4 regions of the Cytobacillus sp. FSL K6-0129 genome follow, and region 4 is predicted to be linked to each of the others. Evidence: a T-box and tRNA genes for the amino acid it is inferred to sense, from the RefSeq annotation. Region 4 holds a T-box; the other regions hold tRNA genes.
The links. The T-box of region 4 lies ahead of MHI57_RS08340 (valine--tRNA ligase). A T-box ahead of a tRNA ligase gene usually reads a tRNA of that ligase, here a tRNA-Val.

Region 1 (4,624 bases), 350 kb from region 4:
GGTCCTAAGGTAGCGAAATTCCTTGTCGGGTAAGTTCCGACCCGCACGAAAGGCGTAACGATCTGGGCACTGTCTCAACGAGAGACTCGGTGAAATTATAGTACCTGTGAAGATGCAGGTTACCCGCGACAGGACGGAAAGACCCCGTGGAGCTTTACTGTAGCCTGATATTGAATTTTGGTACAGCTTGTACAGGATAGGTAGGAGCCTTAGAAGCCGGAGCGCTAGCTTCGGTGGAGGCGTCGGTGGGATACTACCCTGGCTGTATTGAAATTCTAACCCACATCCCTTATCGGGATGGGAGACAGTGTCAGGTGGGCAGTTTGACTGGGGCGGTCGCCTCCTAAAGAGTAACGGAGGCGCCCAAAGGTTCCCTCAGAATGGTTGGAAATCATTCGTAGAGTGTAAAGGCACAAGGGAGCTTGACTGCGAGACCTACAAGTCGAGCAGGGACGAAAGTCGGGCTTAGTGATCCGGTGGTTCCGCATGGAAGGGCCATCGCTCAACGGATAAAAGCTACCCCGGGGATAACAGGCTTATCTCCCCCAAGAGTCCACATCGACGGGGAGGTTTGGCACCTCGATGTCGGCTCATCGCATCCTGGGGCTGTAGTCGGTCCCAAGGGTTGGGCTGTTCGCCCATTAAAGCGGTACGCGAGCTGGGTTCAGAACGTCGTGAGACAGTTCGGTCCCTATCCGTCGTGGGCGCAGGAAATTTGAGAGGAGCTGTCCTTAGTACGAGAGGACCGGGATGGACGCACCGCTGGTGTACCAGTTGTCTTGCCAAAGGCATCGCTGGGTAGCTATGTGCGGAAGGGATAAGTGCTGAAAGCATCTAAGCATGAAGCCCCCCTCGAGATGAGATTTCCCATAGCGCAAGCTAGTAAGATCCCTGAAAGATGATCAGGTTGATAGGTTAGAGGTGGAAGTGTGGCGACACATGCAGCTGACTAATACTAATCGATCGAGGACTTAACCAAAAACGAAAAGCGAAAGCGCCTTGCACAGGTGCGACAAGCATAAGACAGATTTGACAGGAGGTTGTTCTTTAACCTCATGACAAATTTGACTTATGACCTCGAGCACCTAGGCGCTGTAGCTGGACAATACGAAATGCGGGCGGCTCCAAGCCGCCGCAGCTAGACAGCACTACGTAAGTAGTCGCATCAGCAACGCATAGGCGATTACTCATAAATATCTTCTTCAACATTACCTAGTTTTCAGAGAATGATTTAAAATTTCTCTTGAAAATTTTATTAAAGACGTTATAATAATATATGTCTTTAAAAAGTCCGGTGGCGATAGCGAGAAGGTCACACCCGTTCCCATACCGAACACGGAAGTTAAGCTTCTAAAGCGCCGATGGTAGTTAGGGGCTGTCCCCTTGTGAGAGTAGGACGTTGCCGGGCATACATATTGGAGGATTAGCTCAGCTGGGAGAGCATCTGCCTTACAAGCAGAGGGTCGGCGGTTCGATCCCGTCATCCTCCACCATTTTTTGTGTGTATTTGCCGGCCTAGCTCAATTGGTAGAGCAACTGACTTGTAATCAGTAGGTTGGGGGTTCAAGTCCTCTGGCCGGCACCACTCGTGCTTTGTACGAGCCATTAGCTCAGTTGGTAGAGCATCTGACTTTTAATCAGAGGGTCGAAGGTTCGAGTCCTTCATGGCTCACCATTTGATCATTTTAATATGCGGGTGTGGCGGAATTGGCAGACGCACCAGACTTAGGATCTGGCGCCGCAAGGCGTGGGGGTTCGACTCCCTTCACCCGCACCATTTTTCATTTTAAATATTTGCGGAAGTAGTTCAGTGGTAGAACATCACCTTGCCAAGGTGAGGGTCGCGGGTTCGAATCCCGTCTTCCGCTCCAATATGTGCCGGGGTGGCGGAACTGGCAGACGCACAGGACTTAAAATCCTGCGGTAGGTGACTACCGTACCGGTTCGATTCCGGTCCTCGGCACCATTCTTTTTAAAATTAAGCGCCCGTAGCTCAATTGGATAGAGCGTTTGACTACGGATCAAAAGGTTAGGGGTTCGACTCCTCTCGGGCGCGTTTTGTATCGGGAAGTAGCTCAGCTTGGTAGAGCACTTGGTTTGGGACCAAGGGGTCGCAGGTTCGAATCCTGTCTTCCCGACCACTAGATATACATATATATTTTTAGGGGCCTTAGCTCAGCTGGGAGAGCGCCTGCTTTGCACGCAGGAGGTCAGCGGTTCGATCCCGCTAGGCTCCACCAATTAATTTTATACAAAATATTCTATGGCGGTGTAGCTCAGCTGGCTAGAGCGTACGGTTCATACCCGTGAGGTCGGGGGTTCGATCCCCTCCGCCGCTACCATAGATAGAATGATGGACCTTTAGCTCAGCTGGTTAGAGCAGACGGCTCATAACCGTCCGGTCGTAGGTTCGAGTCCTACAAGGTCCACCATTATTCGGAGGAATACCCAAGTCTGGCTGAAGGGATCGGTCTTGAAAACCGACAGGGGTGTTAAAGCCCGCGGGGGTTCGAATCCCTCTTCCTCCGCCATTCATATTATTATCGCGGGGTGGAGCAGTCCGGTAGCTCGTCGGGCTCATAACCCGAAGGTCGCAGGTTCAAATCCTGCCCCCGCAATCTGGTCCGGTAGTTCAGTTGGTTAGAATGCCTGCCTGTCACGCAGGAGGTCGCGGGTTCGAGTCCCGTCCGGACCGCCATTTACATATTTATTATTTTGGCTCAGTAGCTCAGTCGGTAGAGCAAAGGACTGAAAATCCTTGTGTCGGCGGTTCGATTCCGTCCTGAGCCATCTTTTATGGCGGTTGTGGCGAAGTGGTTAACGCATCGGATTGTGGTTCCGACATTCGTGGGTTCGATTCCCATCAGCCGCCCCATTGCGGGTGTAGTTTAGTGGTAAAACCTCAGCCTTCCAAGCTGATGATGAGGGTTCGATTCCCTTCACCCGCTTAAATAGGGGCCTATAGCTCAGCTGGTTAGAGCGCACGCCTGATAAGCGTGAGGTCGATGGTTCGAGTCCATTTAGGCCCACCATTTATATTATTCCGCAGTAGCTCAGTGGTAGAGCATTCGGCTGTTAACCGAACGGTCGTAGGTTCGAATCCTACCTGCGGAGCCATATGGAGAAGTACTCAAGTGGCTGAAGAGGCGCCCCTGCTAAGGGTGTAGGTCGGGCAACCGGCGCGAGGGTTCAAATCCCTCCTTCTCCGCCAGTTGGCCCCTTGGTCAAGCGGTTAAGACACCGCCCTTTCACGGCGGTAACACGGGTTCGAATCCCGTAGGGGTCATAAAAAAGAAGCTGTCAACATAAGTTGACAGCTTCTTTTTTATGTGGCTAACACTTTTTGGATGTTATATTATCTGTCATTAGATGTCAAAATAATTCGAAAAATAACAAGGGATTTTTATACTTAAGACGAATTATTTAAGAAAGAGTAATGTAATACAAGGAGTGGAATGAATTAAGATGAATACAACTGCATACCCCACTGAATTCGAAATGCACTTGTTTCATGAAGGAAGCTTATTTAAGGCATACGAACTGTTTGGATCACACCGTCATAAAGAAGGAGATAATTGGGTTACTTCCTTTACTATCTATGCTCCACATGCCACCTCAATATCATTAGTTGGTTCTTTTAATCATTGGAATGGCGAAGGTTTTTCATTAGATAAAGTAAATAAAGAGGGGATATGGAGAATTCAGCTAGATGGAGATTTAACAGGAGAACTTTATAAATATGCAATTAAGAACAAGGATGAACAAACTTTTTTAAAGGCTGATCCTTTTGCTTTTTGTTCAGAATTACGGCCTAGTACTGCTTCGATTGTTTATTCCTTAGAAGGTTACAAATGGAAGGACCAAGGCTGGCAAAAGGAAAAACAACAAAGGAAAGCATTTTCAGAACCTATGATGATATATGAGATGCACTTAGGTACATGGAAAAAGAGGAATGGCCTTTTATTGACATACAGTGAACTAGCAGAAGAAATCATTCCTTACGTAAAGGAGCATGGTTTTACACATATTGAATTGATGCCTATAATTGAACACCCTTATGATCGTTCATGGGGGTATCAAGGAACAGGCTATTATTCGGCTACTAGTAGATATGGTGAACCAAAAGATTTAATGTTTTTTATTGATCAATGTCATCAAAATAATATTGGTGTTATTTTAGATTGGGTACCAGGACATTTCTGTAAAGATCAACATGGGCTATATTGTTTAGATGGTGAATATGTTTATGAATACGAAACAGAAGCTGATAGGGAAAATTTTGTTTGGGGTACAGCTAATTTTAATTTAAGTAAAACAGAGGTTCATAGTTTCCTCATATCCAATGCTATTTTTTGGATGGAAAAATACCATGTCGATGGATTTAGAATTGATGCAGTATCAAATATCATTTTTTGGCCTAATAACGAGAATAGGGAAAATCCATTTGGTATTCAATTTTTACAGAAATTAAATAAGGCTGTTTTTGCTTATGATCCTTCTATCTTGATGATGGCAGAGGATTCTACAGATTGGCCCCAAGTAACGGCTCCTGTTCACTATGGCGGATTAGGTTTCAGTTATAAATGGAATATGGGGTGGATGAATGATGTATTATCTTATATGG
Region 2 (4,624 bases), 2.8 Mb from region 4:
CTCCTTACCATAGAACGCTACATAGCATTCCAAGAAAGAATTCTTAAAAAAAGAGAAAAATTAATAATTAGTTACTCATTGATGCGCTTAGGGACCATTTTGTGTAAAACATAGATGCAACTTACATCTAAATAAATCAATGTCATCAAGGGATTTCTATGTGTAAAATTTGTGTAAAAAGAAATCAATTCTTATCGTTTTCTATCGTGTTCTCAAAAAAGAGAAAAGCTCACAAACCTTGATAAATCAACATTTGTGAGCTTTTAACGTTTTTTAAAATGGACGTATTTGAACGTCAGAATACCGGTGGTCGGGGTCGAACCGACACTCCTTACGGAACACGATTTTGAGTCGTGCGCGTCTGCCAATTCCGCCACACCGGCAAATATTCTTTTATTTAATTATGGTGCCGAGGACCGGAATCGAACCGGTACGGTAGTCACCTACCGCAGGATTTTAAGTCCTGTGCGTCTGCCAGTTCCGCCACCCCGGCATGAGGTGTATAAAAATGAGTGAATATGTATTGGAGGCGGCAACCGGATTTGAACCGGTGGTGAAGGTTTTGCAGACCTCTGCCTTACCACTTGGCTATGCCGCCATCAATATAAATAACTACTTGGAGCGGAAGACGGGATTCGAACCCGCGACCCTCACCTTGGCAAGGTGATGTTCTACCACTGAACTACTTCCGCAGATCTGGCTGGGCTAGCAGGGTTCGAACCTGCGAATGACGGAATCAAAATCCGTTGCCTTACCACTTGGCTATAGCCCATTTGTATATTCTATGCATGAAAGCAAAAAATGTGAATTTAAAATAATGGGGCGGCTGATGGGAATCGAACCCACGAATGTCGGAACCACAATCCGATGCGTTAACCACTTCGCCACAACCGCCATAATTGGCAGGGGTAGTAGGAATCGAACCCACATCAAAGGTTTTGGAGACCTTCGTTTTACCATTAAACTATACCCCTAGATGGTGGAGGGGGGCAGATTCGAACTGCCGAACCCGAAGGAGCGGATTTACAGTCCGCCGCGTTTAGCCACTTCGCTACCCCTCCATAAAAAACAATGCCGGCCAGAGGACTTGAACCCCCAACCTACTGATTACAAGTCAGTTGCTCTACCAATTGAGCTAGGCCGGCAAATGGTGGCTCAGGACGGAATCGAACCGCCGACACAAGGATTTTCAGTCCTTTGCTCTACCGACTGAGCTACTGAGCCAAAACTTATACGTTTTACAATATGTTTTAAATTAATTTGTGTGAATTTATGTAGTGGCGGTCCGGACGGGACTCGAACCCGCGACCTCCTGCGTGACAGGCAGGCATTCTAACCAACTGAACTACCGGACCAAATTGCGGGGGCAGGATTTGAACCTGCGACCTTCGGGTTATGAGCCCGACGAGCTACCGGACTGCTCCACCCCGCGATAATATGAATGGTGGAGGATGACGGGATCGAACCGCCGACCCTCTGCTTGTAAGGCAGATGCTCTCCCAGCTGAGCTAATCCTCCAAAATGGTGACCCCTACGGGATTCGAACCCGTGTTACCGCCGTGAAAGGGCGGTGTCTTAACCGCTTGACCAAGGGGCCAATTTATATGTTTAATGGCGGAGAGCAAGGGATTTGAACCCTTGAGACGGCTATAAACCGCCTACACGATTTCCAATCGTGCTCCTTCGGCCAGCTCGGACAGCTCTCCATTGGCTCCGCAGGTAGGATTCGAACCTACGACCGTTCGGTTAACAGCCGAATGCTCTACCACTGAGCTACTGCGGAATAATTTAATAGTATGTATGCCCGGCAACTTCCTACTCTCACAAGGGGACAGCCCCTAACTACCATCGGCGCTTTAGAAGCTTAACTTCCGTGTTCGGTATGGGAACGGGTGTGACCTTCTCGCTATCGCCACCGGACTTTTTAAAGACATATATTATTATAACGTCTTTAATAAAATTTTCAAGAGAAATTTTAAATCATTCTCTGAAAACTAGGTAATGTTGAAGAAGATTGTTTTGAGTAATCGCCTGAATGCGTGCTGACGCGACTACTTACGTAGTGCTGTCTAGCTGCGGCGGCTTGAAGCCGCCCGCATTTCGTATTGTCCAGCTACAGCGCCTAGATAGGCGCTTTCGCTTTTCGTTTTTGGTTAAGTCCTCGATCGATTAGTATTAGTCAGCTGCATGTGTCGCCACACTTCCACCTCTAACCTATCAACCTGATCATCTTTCAGGGATCTTACTAGCTTGCGCTATGGGAAATCTCATCTCGAGGGGGGCTTCATGCTTAGATGCTTTCAGCACTTATCCCTTCCGCACATAGCTACCCAGCGATGCCTTTGGCAAGACAACTGGTACACCAGCGGTGCGTCCATCCCGGTCCTCTCGTACTAAGGACAGCTCCTCTCAAATTTCCTGCGCCCACGACGGATAGGGACCGAACTGTCTCACGACGTTCTGAACCCAGCTCGCGTACCGCTTTAATGGGCGAACAGCCCAACCCTTGGGACCGACTACAGCCCCAGGATGCGATGAGCCGACATCGAGGTGCCAAACCTCCCCGTCGATGTGGACTCTTGGGGGAGATAAGCCTGTTATCCCCGGGGTAGCTTTTATCCGTTGAGCGATGGCCCTTCCATGCGGAACCACCGGATCACTAAGCCCGACTTTCGTCCCTGCTCGACTTGTAGGTCTCGCAGTCAAGCTCCCTTGTGCCTTTACACTCTACGAATGATTTCCAACCATTCTGAGGGAACCTTTGGGCGCCTCCGTTACTCTTTAGGAGGCGACCGCCCCAGTCAAACTGCCCACCTGACACTGTCTCCCATCCCGATAAGGGATGTGGGTTAGAATTTCAATACAGCCAGGGTAGTATCCCACCGACGCCTCCACCGAAGCTAGCGCTCCGGCTTCTAAGGCTCCTACCTATCCTGTACAAGCTGTACCAAAATTCAATATCAGGCTACAGTAAAGCTCCACGGGGTCTTTCCGTCCTGTCGCGGGTAACCTGCATCTTCACAGGTACTATAATTTCACCGAGTCTCTCGTTGAGACAGTGCCCAGATCGTTACGCCTTTCGTGCGGGTCGGAACTTACCCGACAAGGAATTTCGCTACCTTAGGACCGTTATAGTTACGGCCGCCGTTTACTGGGGCTTCGATTCAAAGCTTCGCGTGAGCTAACCTCTCCTCTTAACCTTCCAGCACCGGGCAGGCGTCAGCCCCTATACTTCGCCTTGCGGCTTCGCAGAGACCTGTGTTTTTGCTAAACAGTCGCCTGGGCCTATTCACTGCGGCTCATCAAGGCTTTAACACCCTAATGAGCACCCCTTCTCCCGAAGTTACGGGGTCATTTTGCCGAGTTCCTTAACGAGAGTTCTCTCGCTCACCTTAGGATTCTCTCCTCGCCTACCTGTGTCGGTTTGCGGTACGGGCACCTTATTCCTCGCTAGAGGCTTTTCTTGGCAGTGTGGAATCAAGAACTTCGGTACTAAATTTCCCTCGCTATCACAGCTCAAGGTATATGACCATGGGATTTGCCTCATGGTCCCTCTAACTGCTTAGACGCACATCCAATAGTGCGCTTACCCTATCCTCCTGCGTCCCCCCATCACTCAAACAGAATACGGTGGTACAGGAATATCAACCTGTTGTCCATCGCCTACGCTTTTCAGCCTCGGCTTAGGTCCCGACTAACCCTGAGCGGACGAGCCTTCCTCAGGAAACCTTAGGCATTCGGTGGATGGGATTCTCACCCATCTTTCGCTACTCATACCGGCATTCTCACTTCTAAGCGCTCCACCAGTCCTTACGGTCTAGCTTCAACGCCCTTAGAACGCTCTCCTACCACTGAACATCAACGATGTTCAATCCACAGCTTCGGTGATACGTTTAGCCCCGGTACATTTTCGGCGCGGAGTCACTCGACCAGTGAGCTATTACGCACTCTTTAAATGGTGGCTGCTTCTAAGCCAACATCCTGGTTGTCTAAGCAACTCCACATCCTTTTCCACTTAACGTATACTTTGGGACCTTAGCTGGTGGTCTGGGCTGTTTCCCTCTTGACTACGGATCTTATCACTCGCAGTCTGACTCCCATGGATAAATCTTTGGCATTCGGAGTTTGTCTGAATTCGGTAACCCGATGAGGGCCCCTAGTCCAAACAGTGCTCTACCTCCAAGATTCTTACGCATGAGGCTAGCCCTAAAGCTATTTCGGAGAGAACCAGCTATCTCCAAGTTCGATTGGAATTTCTCCGCTACCCACACCTCATCCCCGCACTTTTCAACGTACGTGGGTTCGGGCCTCCATCCAGTGTTACCTGGACTTCACCCTGGACATGGGTAGATCACCTGGTTTCGGGTCTACGACCACATACTAAATTCGCCCTATTCAGACTCGCTTTCGCTACGGCTCCGTCTGTCCAACTTAACCTCGCATGTAATCGTAACTCGCCGGTTCATTCTACAAAAGGCACGCTATCACCCATTAACGGGCTCTAACTACTTGTAGGCACACGGTTTCAGGATCTCTTTCACTCCCCTTCCGGGGTGCTTTTCACCTTTCCCTCACGGTACTGGTTCACTATCGGTCACTAGGGAGTATTTAGCCTTGGGAGATG
Region 3 (4,624 bases), 550 kb from region 4:
TTTGTTATTCTCTCCTGATTTCAATTACTTACTTCTATTATAAAGGGCTTCTTCTTTATAGTGTGAAAGTTTGATTATGATTAGTATAAAATTCATCAATATTAAAGGCAACTTCACTTGCGTAACATGAAAACAAAAGTACATTATTAAATAAGATAAAAAAGATATTTGCATATGCAAATATCTTTCTTCTACTGTTAATTTACTATGACCTCAAATTCACTATGTTCATGTAATCCTTCATCATTTTCTACATGAACGACAATCTTGTATGTTCCATTATCAGTAAATGCATGTGTTGCTGTATACATCCCACTAGTTTCCTCTACTGCATCTACCCATGCCACCTGATGATCATCAATTGACTGAACGATTTCTAACCTCACATTTGCCTCTTCAAGTCCTTGTTCTTCTTTAGTAATATGAATATCAAATGGAGTTTCCTCATTCGTCTTAATATCAGCAGTAGGACTTATATGTATCGCTACATTTCCATCATGCTCATGTGCGCTGTGGCCTTGATTTTCTTCTTCGTTATCTATTTCAGCACTGCCTACCGCCACTTTAACTTTAGGCATAGTGTGCATACTTCTTGCGGTGACATGTGACTGAATATGATAGATAGCATCTTTTTCAAATGTATAGGATGCAACGTACTTGCCATCATTCTCGTGTTCTGCTTCTATTAATTCACCATTATCCTTTTTCCCATCTTCCCACAATTCAAATTTTACTTCATCTGCATCTTCCACAGACTCGTCTCCCTGAGTAACAGTAACTTCCAAGCGTACTTCTTCGTTCCTTTTAATCTGACTTGGTATCGAGATACTGGCATCGATTGCAGCAGGAACTGATCCTTCCCCACCACTAGAGTTTGCATCATTCTCTGCATTTCCACAAGCAGCAAGAAAAATAATCATAATTACAGAAAAGGTTGATATCCACTTCTTCATAAAAAGCCCCTCTTTCTTAAACATCTAATCTTTCTCATCTATATTACTAATAATATGTGTTAGAAAAGTGAAATAATTTGTTAATGAGAGAAATATGTAAAATAAAGAAAATATAGGTATAAAAAAAGATTTATTTGGAGAAACTTCTATTACAAGTGTAAATCCCCCTTTTTAGCTTCCATTCATGGAAGCTTTTTTTTTGTACTTATCTACAAAGCTTTCAACTAGATGCCTAGAAGCTTAATTTAAAATTAATCATACAAAAAAAGCTCATAAACCTTATAGAAGATTTAAGAGCTTTGACGCGCCTTAGAGGATTCGAACCTCTGACCCACAGCTTAGAAGGCTGTTGCTCTATCCAGCTGAGCTAAAGGCGCAAACTAAAATATGTATGGCTCCGCAGGTAGGATTCGAACCTACGACCGTTCGGTTAACAGCCGAATGCTCTACCACTGAGCTACTGCGGAATAATATAAATGGTGGGCCTAAATGGACTCGAACCATCGACCTCACGCTTATCAGGCGTGCGCTCTAACCAGCTGAGCTATAGGCCCCTATTTAAGCGGGTGAAGGGAATCGAACCCTCATCATCAGCTTGGAAGGCTGAGGTTTTACCACTAAACTACACCCGCATTTAAGAACTTCAACATACCGGTGGTCGGGGTCGAACCGACACTCCCGAAGGAACACGATTTTGAGTCGTGCGCGTCTGCCAATTCCGCCACACCGGCATAAAGGCAACACCCGGATTTGAACCGGGGATAAAGGTTTTGCAGACCTCTGCCTTACCACTTGGCTATGCTGCCATAACTGGGCTAGTAGGGTTCGAACCTACGAATGACGGAATCAAAATCCGTTGCCTTACCACTTGGCTATAGCCCAATAAAATGTTTAAAAATGGGGCGGCTGATGGGAATCGAACCCACGAATGTCGGAACCACAATCCGATGCGTTAACCACTTCGCCACAACCGCCATAATTGGCAGGGGTAGTAGGAATCGAACCCACATCAAAGGTTTTGGAGACCTTCGTTTTACCATTAAACTATACCCCTAGATGGTGGAGGGGGGCAGATTCGAACTGCCGAACCCGAAGGAGCGGATTTACAGTCCGCCGCGTTTAGCCACTTCGCTACCCCTCCAAAAAAGACTAAATGGTGGCTCAGGACGGAATCGAACCGCCGACACAAGGATTTTCAGTCCTTTGCTCTACCGACTGAGCTACTGAGCCAAAATAATAAATATGTAAATGGCGGTCCGGACGGGACTCGAACCCGCGACCTCCTGCGTGACAGGCAGGCATTCTAACCAACTGAACTACCGGACCAGATTGCGGGGGCAGGATTTGAACCTGCGACCTTCGGGTTATGAGCCCGACGAGCTACCGGACTGCTCCACCCCGCGATAATAAATATTAATGGCGGAGGAAGAGGGATTCGAACCCCCGCGGGCTTTAACACCCCTGTCGGTTTTCAAGACCGATCCCTTCAGCCAGACTTGGGTATTCCTCCATTAATAAAAAAGCAATAGCGGCGGAGGGGATCGAACCCCCGACCTCACGGGTATGAACCGTACGCTCTAGCCAGCTGAGCTACACCGCCATAGAATATTTTGTATAAAATTAATTGGTGGAGCCTAGCGGGATCGAACCGCTGACCTCCTGCGTGCAAAGCAGGCGCTCTCCCAGCTGAGCTAAGGCCCCTAAAAATATATATGTATATCTAGTGGTCGGGAAGACAGGATTCGAACCTGCGACCCCTTGGTCCCAAACCAAGTGCTCTACCAAGCTGAGCTACTTCCCGATACAAAACGCGCCCGAGAGGAGTCGAACCCCTAACCTTTTGATCCGTAGTCAAACGCTCTATCCAATTGAGCTACGGGCGCATATGGAGCGGAAGACGGGATTCGAACCCGCGACCCTCACCTTGGCAAGGTGATGTTCTACCACTGAACTACTTCCGCAAATATTCATTATAAAATACTAATGCGGGTGAAGGGAGTCGAACCCCCACGCCTTGCGGCGCCAGATCCTAAGTCTGGTGCGTCTGCCAATTCCGCCACACCCGCAAATATAAATGGTGAGCCATGAAGGACTCGAACCTTCGACCCTCTGATTAAAAGTCAGATGCTCTACCAACTGAGCTAATGGCTCGTACAAAGGACGAGTGGTGCCGGCCAGAGGACTTGAACCCCCAACCTACTGATTACAAGTCAGTTGCTCTACCAATTGAGCTAGGCCGGCAAATAAACACAAAAATGGTGGAGGATGACGGGATCGAACCGCCGACCCTCTGCTTGTAAGGCAGATGCTCTCCCAGCTGAGCTAATCCTCCAAAATGGTGACCCCTACGGGATTCGAACCCGTGTTACCGCCGTGAAAGGGCGGTGTCTTAACCGCTTGACCAAGGGGCCAAAAAATAACCCCAAAAATTGGGGTAGTTTGCCCGGCAGCGTCCTACTCTCACAAGGGGACAGCCCCTAACTACCATCGGCGCTGAGAAGCTTAACTTCCGTGTTCGGTATGGGAACGGGTGTGACCTTCTCGCTATCGCCACCGGACTATGAAATTGTAAGGGAATCGTTCCCTCAAAACTAGGTAATGTTGAAGAAGATATTTATGAGTAATCGCCTATGCGTTGCTGATGCGACTACTTACGTAGTGCTGTCTAGCTGCGGCGGCTTGGAGCCGCCCGCATTTCGTATTGTCCAGCTACAGCGCCTAGGTGCTCGAGGTCATAAGTCAAATTTGTCATGAGGTTAAAGAACAACCTCCTGTCAAATCTGTCTTATGCTTGTCGCACCTGTGCAAGGCGCTTTCGCTTTTCGTTTTTGGTTAAGTCCTCGATCGATTAGTATTAGTCAGCTGCATGTGTCGCCACACTTCCACCTCTAACCTATCAACCTGATCATCTTTCAGGGATCTTACTAGCTTGCGCTATGGGAAATCTCATCTCGAGGGGGGCTTCATGCTTAGATGCTTTCAGCACTTATCCCTTCCGCACATAGCTACCCAGCGATGCCTTTGGCAAGACAACTGGTACACCAGCGGTGCGTCCATCCCGGTCCTCTCGTACTAAGGACAGCTCCTCTCAAATTTCCTGCGCCCACGACGGATAGGGACCGAACTGTCTCACGACGTTCTGAACCCAGCTCGCGTACCGCTTTAATGGGCGAACAGCCCAACCCTTGGGACCGACTACAGCCCCAGGATGCGATGAGCCGACATCGAGGTGCCAAACCTCCCCGTCGATGTGGACTCTTGGGGGAGATAAGCCTGTTATCCCCGGGGTAGCTTTTATCCGTTGAGCGATGGCCCTTCCATGCGGAACCACCGGATCACTAAGCCCGACTTTCGTCCCTGCTCGACTTGTAGGTCTCGCAGTCAAGCTCCCTTGTGCCTTTACACTCTACGAATGATTTCCAACCATTCTGAGGGAACCTTTGGGCGCCTCCGTTACTCTTTAGGAGGCGACCGCCCCAGTCAAACTGCCCACCTGACACTGTCTCCCATCCCGATAAGGGATGTGGGTTAGAATTTCAATACAGCCAGGGTAGTATCCCACCGACGCCTCCACCGAAGCTAGCGCTCCGGCTTCTAAGGCTCCTACCTATCCTGTACAAGCTGTACCAAAATTCAATATCAGGCTACAGTAAAGCTCCACGGGGTCTTTC
Region 4 (4,624 bases):
TCATCCCAAATGAAGTTATAGAGGATTCTGCCCACTTCACCAAACTCATAACGATCGGACAACCTTGTTACCGTTTCAATTGTTTCATTTAAGCGCGTTAAAATCCATTTATCTGCAACCGATTTTTCATCGGTTAAATCAATTTCATCATAAGTTAATCCATTCATGTTCATTAAGGCAAATCGAGAAGCGTTCCATATTTTATTGGCAAAATTCCACGTAGATTCTACTTTTTCAAAGCTGAAACGCAAATCCTGACCTGGTGAGCTTCCTGTTGATAAGAAATAGCGCAAAGAGTCTGCACCATATTTCTCAATAACATCCATTGGATCAACACCATTACCTAGTGACTTACTCATCTTACGACCTTCCGCATCACGAACCAATCCGTGAATAAGTACATCTTTAAATGGACGGCCACCAGTAAATTCAATACCTTGGAAAATCATTCTAGATACCCAGAAGAAAATGATATCATAGCCGGTTACTAACGCATCAGTCGGATAATAGCGTTTAAAATCAGCACTTTCTTCATTCGGCCAACCTAATGTAGAGAATGGCCATAACGCTGATGAAAACCATGTATCAAGCACATCTTCATCTTGTTTCCAGTTCTCACTATCACTCGGTGCTTCTGTTCCTACATATACTTCACCTGTTTCCTTATGATACCAAGCTGGGATGCGATGGCCCCACCAAAGTTGACGAGAAATACACCAGTCACGAATATTTTCCATCCAGCGTAAATACGTATTTTCAAAACGATCTGGAACGAAGTTGACTTTATCTTCACCCTTTTGTAACTCAACAGACGCATCCGCAAGTGGTTGCATTTTTACAAACCATTGGGTAGACAAATAAGGTTCTACAACTGCTCCACTACGTTCTGAATGACCAACAGAATGAAGATGCTCTTCGATTTCAAAAAGAATACCTTCTTCTTGCAAATCTTTAACGATTTGTTTACGACATTCGAAACGATCTAGCCCTTGATATTTGCCAGCATTCTCATTCATTGACCCGTCTTCATTCATTACTAGAATTCTTGTTAGGTTATGACGATTACCAATTTCAAAGTCATTTGGGTCATGAGCTGGTGTAATTTTTACTGCTCCTGAACCAAATTCCATGTCAACATAATCATCTGCAACAATCGGAATTTCTCTGCCAGTAATAGGTAGTTTCACCGTTTTACCAATCAAGTGTTGATAACGCTCATCTTTAGGGTGAACGGCAACCGCTGTATCACCTAGCATCGTTTCAGGTCTTGTTGTCGCAATTTCAATATGACCACTACCATCTGTTAATGGATAGCGCATATGATAGAACGCCCCTTGAACATCTTTATGGATCACTTCTATATCTGATAAAGCTGTTTGAGTAGAAGGGTCCCAGTTAATAATATACTCGCCTCTATAAATCAAACCTTTATTGTATAAAGCAACGAAAACTTCTTGTACAGCATCTGATAACCCTTCGTCTAGTGTAAAGCGTTCACGGTTATAATCTAGACCGAGACCAAGCTTAGACCATTGTTGTCTAATATGTCCTTTATATTCATTCGTCCATTTCCACGTTTCCTCTACAAACGCTTCACGACCAAGATCATAACGACTTTTTCCTTCTTCGCGCAGTTTTTGTTCAACTTTTGCTTGAGTAGCAATACCTGCATGGTCCATACCAGGTAACCACAAAACATCATACCCTTGCATGCGCTTCATTCTCGTCAAAATATCTTGAAGCGTTGTATCCCATGCATGACCAAGATGCAACCTTCCCGTTACATTTGGTGGCGGTATCACAATTGTATAAGGTTTTTTCTGTGGATCATCTTTTGCCTCAAAATATTTTCCTTTTAACCACCAATCATAACGACCTTGTTCAATAGACTGAGGGTCATATTTTGTTGGCATCGTGATATTATTCTCTTCCATCGCCTATTCATCCTTTCTCACATTCGCTTATCGTTAACAATCAAACAAAAGCAAAATAAAAAACTCCACTCGTCACAAAAAGGACGAATGGAGTTGCTTCCGCGGTACCACCTTTTTTTCAATTACCATAAACTTTAGTAATTGACTCTCGAATGGATAACGGCGTTCCCGTCTTTCGCTAATAATAGAACTACGTTCACGAAAGAAGCTCCAGGGCGACCTTCCAATGGGTTCGCTTAGAAAATCTCACAGCAATTGATTTTCCTCTCTTAAAGCAAAGCGCCAATGTACTCTTCCCTATCAAAGCTTTTCATTTGTTTGAATATAAAGTAATACTACCTAAAAATAGTCACTATAGTCAATAAGGATGACCAATTTTTTTTATTATATACATGATAATAAAAAAAGGGAACAAACCTGTAAAAAAAATTGCTCATATTTTGAGCCTGCCTATGTATGAGGGAATATGCGCGGGATGAGGATGCAAAAGAGAAATCCACTACCTAAATGTAAACTTTCGAGGAGGGGTAGAAAGGTATACCCTAAGATATAAAACTTGCTTTTACTGAGTGAGTTTGTTTACCATTTGGATTCTCTTAAAATGAATATAGGAGCCCAGGTTTTATCCATTTTGGGCTCCTTCTTGTTCTGCATTCGCCTTCTCAGCTGCTTCTTGTGCTTGTTTTTTCTGACGCTCAATTTCATCAATCCTCATAGCCACATATTCCGTATTTTTTAATAACCAAAATTGCCTTTGTATATGCTCTACATGCTTTCTTTCATTCTTTTTTGACTTACCATTATGATATTTTTCTGCTGCGCGAATGACAGGCCCTGGATGAGCAAAATAACTTTGAAATAACAGCATTTCATCTTCTCTAAACGGATAATGCTTAAAATAAGTGTAAATCCAATCGACAGCATCGTCCGCACGCTTCGGAAAGGTTTTTAATGACCTTGATAAGAACGGAAGAAGATCATGCATAGGTGAACTTCTCTTCGCTTCTTCAAAATTCAAAAAATAGCCATATCCGCGCTCATCATACAAGAAATGTTCAGTAGAAATTTTTCCATGTATAACAGCTGTACGAACTTTTTCCTCTTCCTTCGTTTTTTCGTACCAATCCTTTAATTTCTTCGTTGAGAAAGTTAAAGCTTGAGCGATATCATTATAATATTGTGTAAACATCAATTCATAAGGAGATAAATATTCCCTAGATTCACATGTTTCAATAAAACCATCCAAAAATTCACTCTGCTTTTCCCATTCTAGTAACGTATTTTCATAATGCTCTTCACGTTCTTCTTTGGAGACTTCCACTTCTTTCGTACTTAAGACATGCAAGCGAGCAAGTTCTCTAAACATTTGTTGATGCCGTTCAAATTGATCTTCTTTAATCTCATTAGCTAGCCAAGGCATTAAATAATACAGCTTTTGGTTGTGTAAAACGGCATACCTACCATCAACCGTCGGATAAATCGGGACGATCCGGTTATAACCCATTTGGTATAATTGCTGAATATAACGAATGAAGTCCGCACCATGATTTGCTTTTATTTTTTTTAAAGAAAAAACACCTTTGCTAGAGTAAACCTTTTGAACGCTACCAAAACTTTCGATGAAATTTGGCTCAAGTGCATAGTGTTTTAAGATCGGACCATATTTTTTTAATCTATTTTCCTTTGCCACTTAGACCACTCACTTTCCTCGCTTACCTAAACTGTGTAAGTAAACAAGTGACACTGATAAAAATGCGAGCAGACCGATGAGATCTGCTCTTAATGTACTCCCCTTATCCGCTAGTTCGTAACAGCTACAGGGATATATAAAACTTGGCCTTCATGCACTTCTTGATTCAATTCTAGTTGATTGGCTCTCATTAATGTTTGTGGTGTCACATCATATCTTTCTGAAATAAGATCAATCGTATCATTAGGCTGGACAATACATACCTTAACCTTCGTCAATTGTTCTTCATCTTCTTTACGAGCAAAAAATTCCGTCAAACTCATGCTTTTCTTGCCCTTTACTTTTTTCTTTTGTGGTTTCACTTCTTCTGAAGAGGATTCAAGCTCATCTTTCAATTCTTCAAGCTCTTGAACTGGTTTTGTTTCTTCTACTTGCTTAACCTCAAAAATCTCTTCTGCTTCCTGCTTTTTCTCTTCATATCGATTAGCTATAAAAGAAACCTCTGGCATATCAATGGGTTCTTCTTCTTGGGGCTCAAGAATAGGTAAGGAGCGATTTAATACCGGTTCTTCTTCAACCACTTCTGGCTCCTGCTTCGCTTCAGCAACAAACACATCTTCATCTTTTTCATTCTCCTCTGGTAGGGAGAAGTTAATTTCTGTTGTTTGTTCTTCTTCACGACTGGTGTCTGTGTCTTCTTCTTCTTGATCCTGAACCGTTGAACGTTCTACCGTATCAAGTTCAAGCACATTATTCTCATCTTCAGTATATGCCACATGCTGTTGGTCACCATACAAACCGGATATCGTCAAATTAGCATGGAGTTTCATGCAACTTCTTTCAGGAAACATATAATCAAATGACTCTACTTGGACATCAATATCATCCAATCTCTCAATACGGTTATTCGGGATCGTAATATCTACAGGAAAGTAGTGTGTAAACTCACATACCCCCTCTTCCCTTTCTTCCACAGATTGGATAAACCTTAATGTAGATG

Region 1: it encodes a tRNA-Val, which carries the amino acid that the T-box ahead of MHI57_RS08340 (valine--tRNA ligase) is inferred to sense. The anticodon was not compared.
Region 2: it encodes a tRNA-Val, which carries the amino acid that the T-box ahead of MHI57_RS08340 (valine--tRNA ligase) is inferred to sense. The anticodon was not compared.
Region 3: it encodes a tRNA-Val, which carries the amino acid that the T-box ahead of MHI57_RS08340 (valine--tRNA ligase) is inferred to sense. The anticodon was not compared.

The regions. Positions count from the first base shown of each region.
Region 1 covers NZ_JBBOXM010000001.1:2,035,058-2,039,681, reverse strand. The annotation lists rRNA gene MHI57_RS10115 (23S ribosomal RNA) at 1-979, shown strand, start outside; rRNA gene rrf (5S ribosomal RNA) at 1,291-1,408, shown strand; tRNA gene MHI57_RS10105 (tRNA-Val) at 1,418-1,493, shown strand; tRNA gene MHI57_RS10100 (tRNA-Thr) at 1,510-1,585, shown strand; tRNA gene MHI57_RS10095 (tRNA-Lys) at 1,600-1,675, shown strand; tRNA gene MHI57_RS10090 (tRNA-Leu) at 1,693-1,777, shown strand; tRNA gene MHI57_RS10085 (tRNA-Gly) at 1,797-1,871, shown strand; tRNA gene MHI57_RS10080 (tRNA-Leu) at 1,878-1,966, shown strand; tRNA gene MHI57_RS10075 (tRNA-Arg) at 1,983-2,056, shown strand; tRNA gene MHI57_RS10070 (tRNA-Pro) at 2,065-2,141, shown strand; tRNA gene MHI57_RS10065 (tRNA-Ala) at 2,165-2,240, shown strand; tRNA gene MHI57_RS10060 (tRNA-Met) at 2,266-2,342, shown strand; tRNA gene MHI57_RS10055 (tRNA-Ile) at 2,356-2,432, shown strand; tRNA gene MHI57_RS10050 (tRNA-Ser) at 2,439-2,531, shown strand; tRNA gene MHI57_RS10045 (tRNA-Met) at 2,545-2,618, shown strand; tRNA gene MHI57_RS10040 (tRNA-Asp) at 2,622-2,698, shown strand; tRNA gene MHI57_RS10035 (tRNA-Phe) at 2,718-2,790, shown strand; tRNA gene MHI57_RS10030 (tRNA-His) at 2,800-2,875, shown strand; tRNA gene MHI57_RS10025 (tRNA-Gly) at 2,878-2,948, shown strand; tRNA gene MHI57_RS10020 (tRNA-Ile) at 2,956-3,032, shown strand; tRNA gene MHI57_RS10015 (tRNA-Asn) at 3,043-3,117, shown strand; tRNA gene MHI57_RS10010 (tRNA-Ser) at 3,121-3,211, shown strand; tRNA gene MHI57_RS10005 (tRNA-Glu) at 3,215-3,286, shown strand; gene glgB (1,4-alpha-glucan branching enzyme) at 3,466-4,624, shown strand, end outside.
Region 2 covers NZ_JBBOXM010000001.1:4,470,877-4,475,500, reverse strand. The annotation lists gene MHI57_RS22815 (hypothetical protein) at 1-114, shown strand, start outside; tRNA gene MHI57_RS22810 (tRNA-Leu) at 302-383, opposite strand; tRNA gene MHI57_RS22805 (tRNA-Leu) at 405-493, opposite strand; tRNA gene MHI57_RS22800 (tRNA-Cys) at 525-598, opposite strand; tRNA gene MHI57_RS22795 (tRNA-Gly) at 618-692, opposite strand; tRNA gene MHI57_RS22790 (tRNA-Gln) at 698-772, opposite strand; tRNA gene MHI57_RS22785 (tRNA-His) at 819-894, opposite strand; tRNA gene MHI57_RS22780 (tRNA-Trp) at 901-974, opposite strand; tRNA gene MHI57_RS22775 (tRNA-Tyr) at 978-1,061, opposite strand; tRNA gene MHI57_RS22770 (tRNA-Thr) at 1,073-1,145, opposite strand; tRNA gene MHI57_RS22765 (tRNA-Phe) at 1,149-1,224, opposite strand; tRNA gene MHI57_RS22760 (tRNA-Asp) at 1,279-1,355, opposite strand; tRNA gene MHI57_RS22755 (tRNA-Met) at 1,359-1,432, opposite strand; tRNA gene MHI57_RS22750 (tRNA-Val) at 1,443-1,518, opposite strand; tRNA gene MHI57_RS22745 (tRNA-Glu) at 1,523-1,597, opposite strand; tRNA gene MHI57_RS22740 (tRNA-Ser) at 1,613-1,706, opposite strand; tRNA gene MHI57_RS22735 (tRNA-Asn) at 1,709-1,783, opposite strand; rRNA gene rrf (5S ribosomal RNA) at 1,803-1,920, opposite strand; rRNA gene MHI57_RS22725 (23S ribosomal RNA) at 2,150-4,624, opposite strand, start outside.
Region 3 covers NZ_JBBOXM010000001.1:2,241,847-2,246,470, forward strand. The annotation lists gene MHI57_RS11170 (DUF4931 domain-containing protein) at 1-1, opposite strand, end outside; gene MHI57_RS11175 (FixH family protein) at 198-953, opposite strand; tRNA gene MHI57_RS11180 (tRNA-Arg) at 1,257-1,330, opposite strand; tRNA gene MHI57_RS11185 (tRNA-Asn) at 1,346-1,420, opposite strand; tRNA gene MHI57_RS11190 (tRNA-Ile) at 1,431-1,507, opposite strand; tRNA gene MHI57_RS11195 (tRNA-Gly) at 1,515-1,585, opposite strand; tRNA gene MHI57_RS11200 (tRNA-Leu) at 1,603-1,684, opposite strand; tRNA gene MHI57_RS11205 (tRNA-Cys) at 1,689-1,759, opposite strand; tRNA gene MHI57_RS11210 (tRNA-Gln) at 1,764-1,835, opposite strand; tRNA gene MHI57_RS11215 (tRNA-His) at 1,852-1,927, opposite strand; tRNA gene MHI57_RS11220 (tRNA-Trp) at 1,934-2,007, opposite strand; tRNA gene MHI57_RS11225 (tRNA-Tyr) at 2,011-2,094, opposite strand; tRNA gene MHI57_RS11230 (tRNA-Phe) at 2,108-2,183, opposite strand; tRNA gene MHI57_RS11235 (tRNA-Asp) at 2,203-2,279, opposite strand; tRNA gene MHI57_RS11240 (tRNA-Met) at 2,283-2,356, opposite strand; tRNA gene MHI57_RS11245 (tRNA-Ser) at 2,371-2,463, opposite strand; tRNA gene MHI57_RS11250 (tRNA-Met) at 2,480-2,553, opposite strand; tRNA gene MHI57_RS11255 (tRNA-Ala) at 2,579-2,654, opposite strand; tRNA gene MHI57_RS11260 (tRNA-Pro) at 2,678-2,754, opposite strand; tRNA gene MHI57_RS11265 (tRNA-Arg) at 2,763-2,836, opposite strand; tRNA gene MHI57_RS11270 (tRNA-Gly) at 2,840-2,914, opposite strand; tRNA gene MHI57_RS11275 (tRNA-Leu) at 2,938-3,019, opposite strand; tRNA gene MHI57_RS11280 (tRNA-Lys) at 3,029-3,104, opposite strand; tRNA gene MHI57_RS11285 (tRNA-Thr) at 3,119-3,194, opposite strand; tRNA gene MHI57_RS11290 (tRNA-Val) at 3,210-3,285, opposite strand; tRNA gene MHI57_RS11295 (tRNA-Glu) at 3,290-3,364, opposite strand; rRNA gene rrf (5S ribosomal RNA) at 3,395-3,511, opposite strand; rRNA gene MHI57_RS11305 (23S ribosomal RNA) at 3,782-4,624, opposite strand, start outside.
Region 4 covers NZ_JBBOXM010000001.1:1,688,044-1,692,667, forward strand. The annotation lists gene MHI57_RS08340 (valine--tRNA ligase) at 1-1,934, opposite strand, end outside; T-box leader at 2,011-2,247, opposite strand; gene ysxE (spore coat protein YsxE) at 2,557-3,624, opposite strand; gene spoVID (stage VI sporulation protein D) at 3,735-4,624, opposite strand, start outside.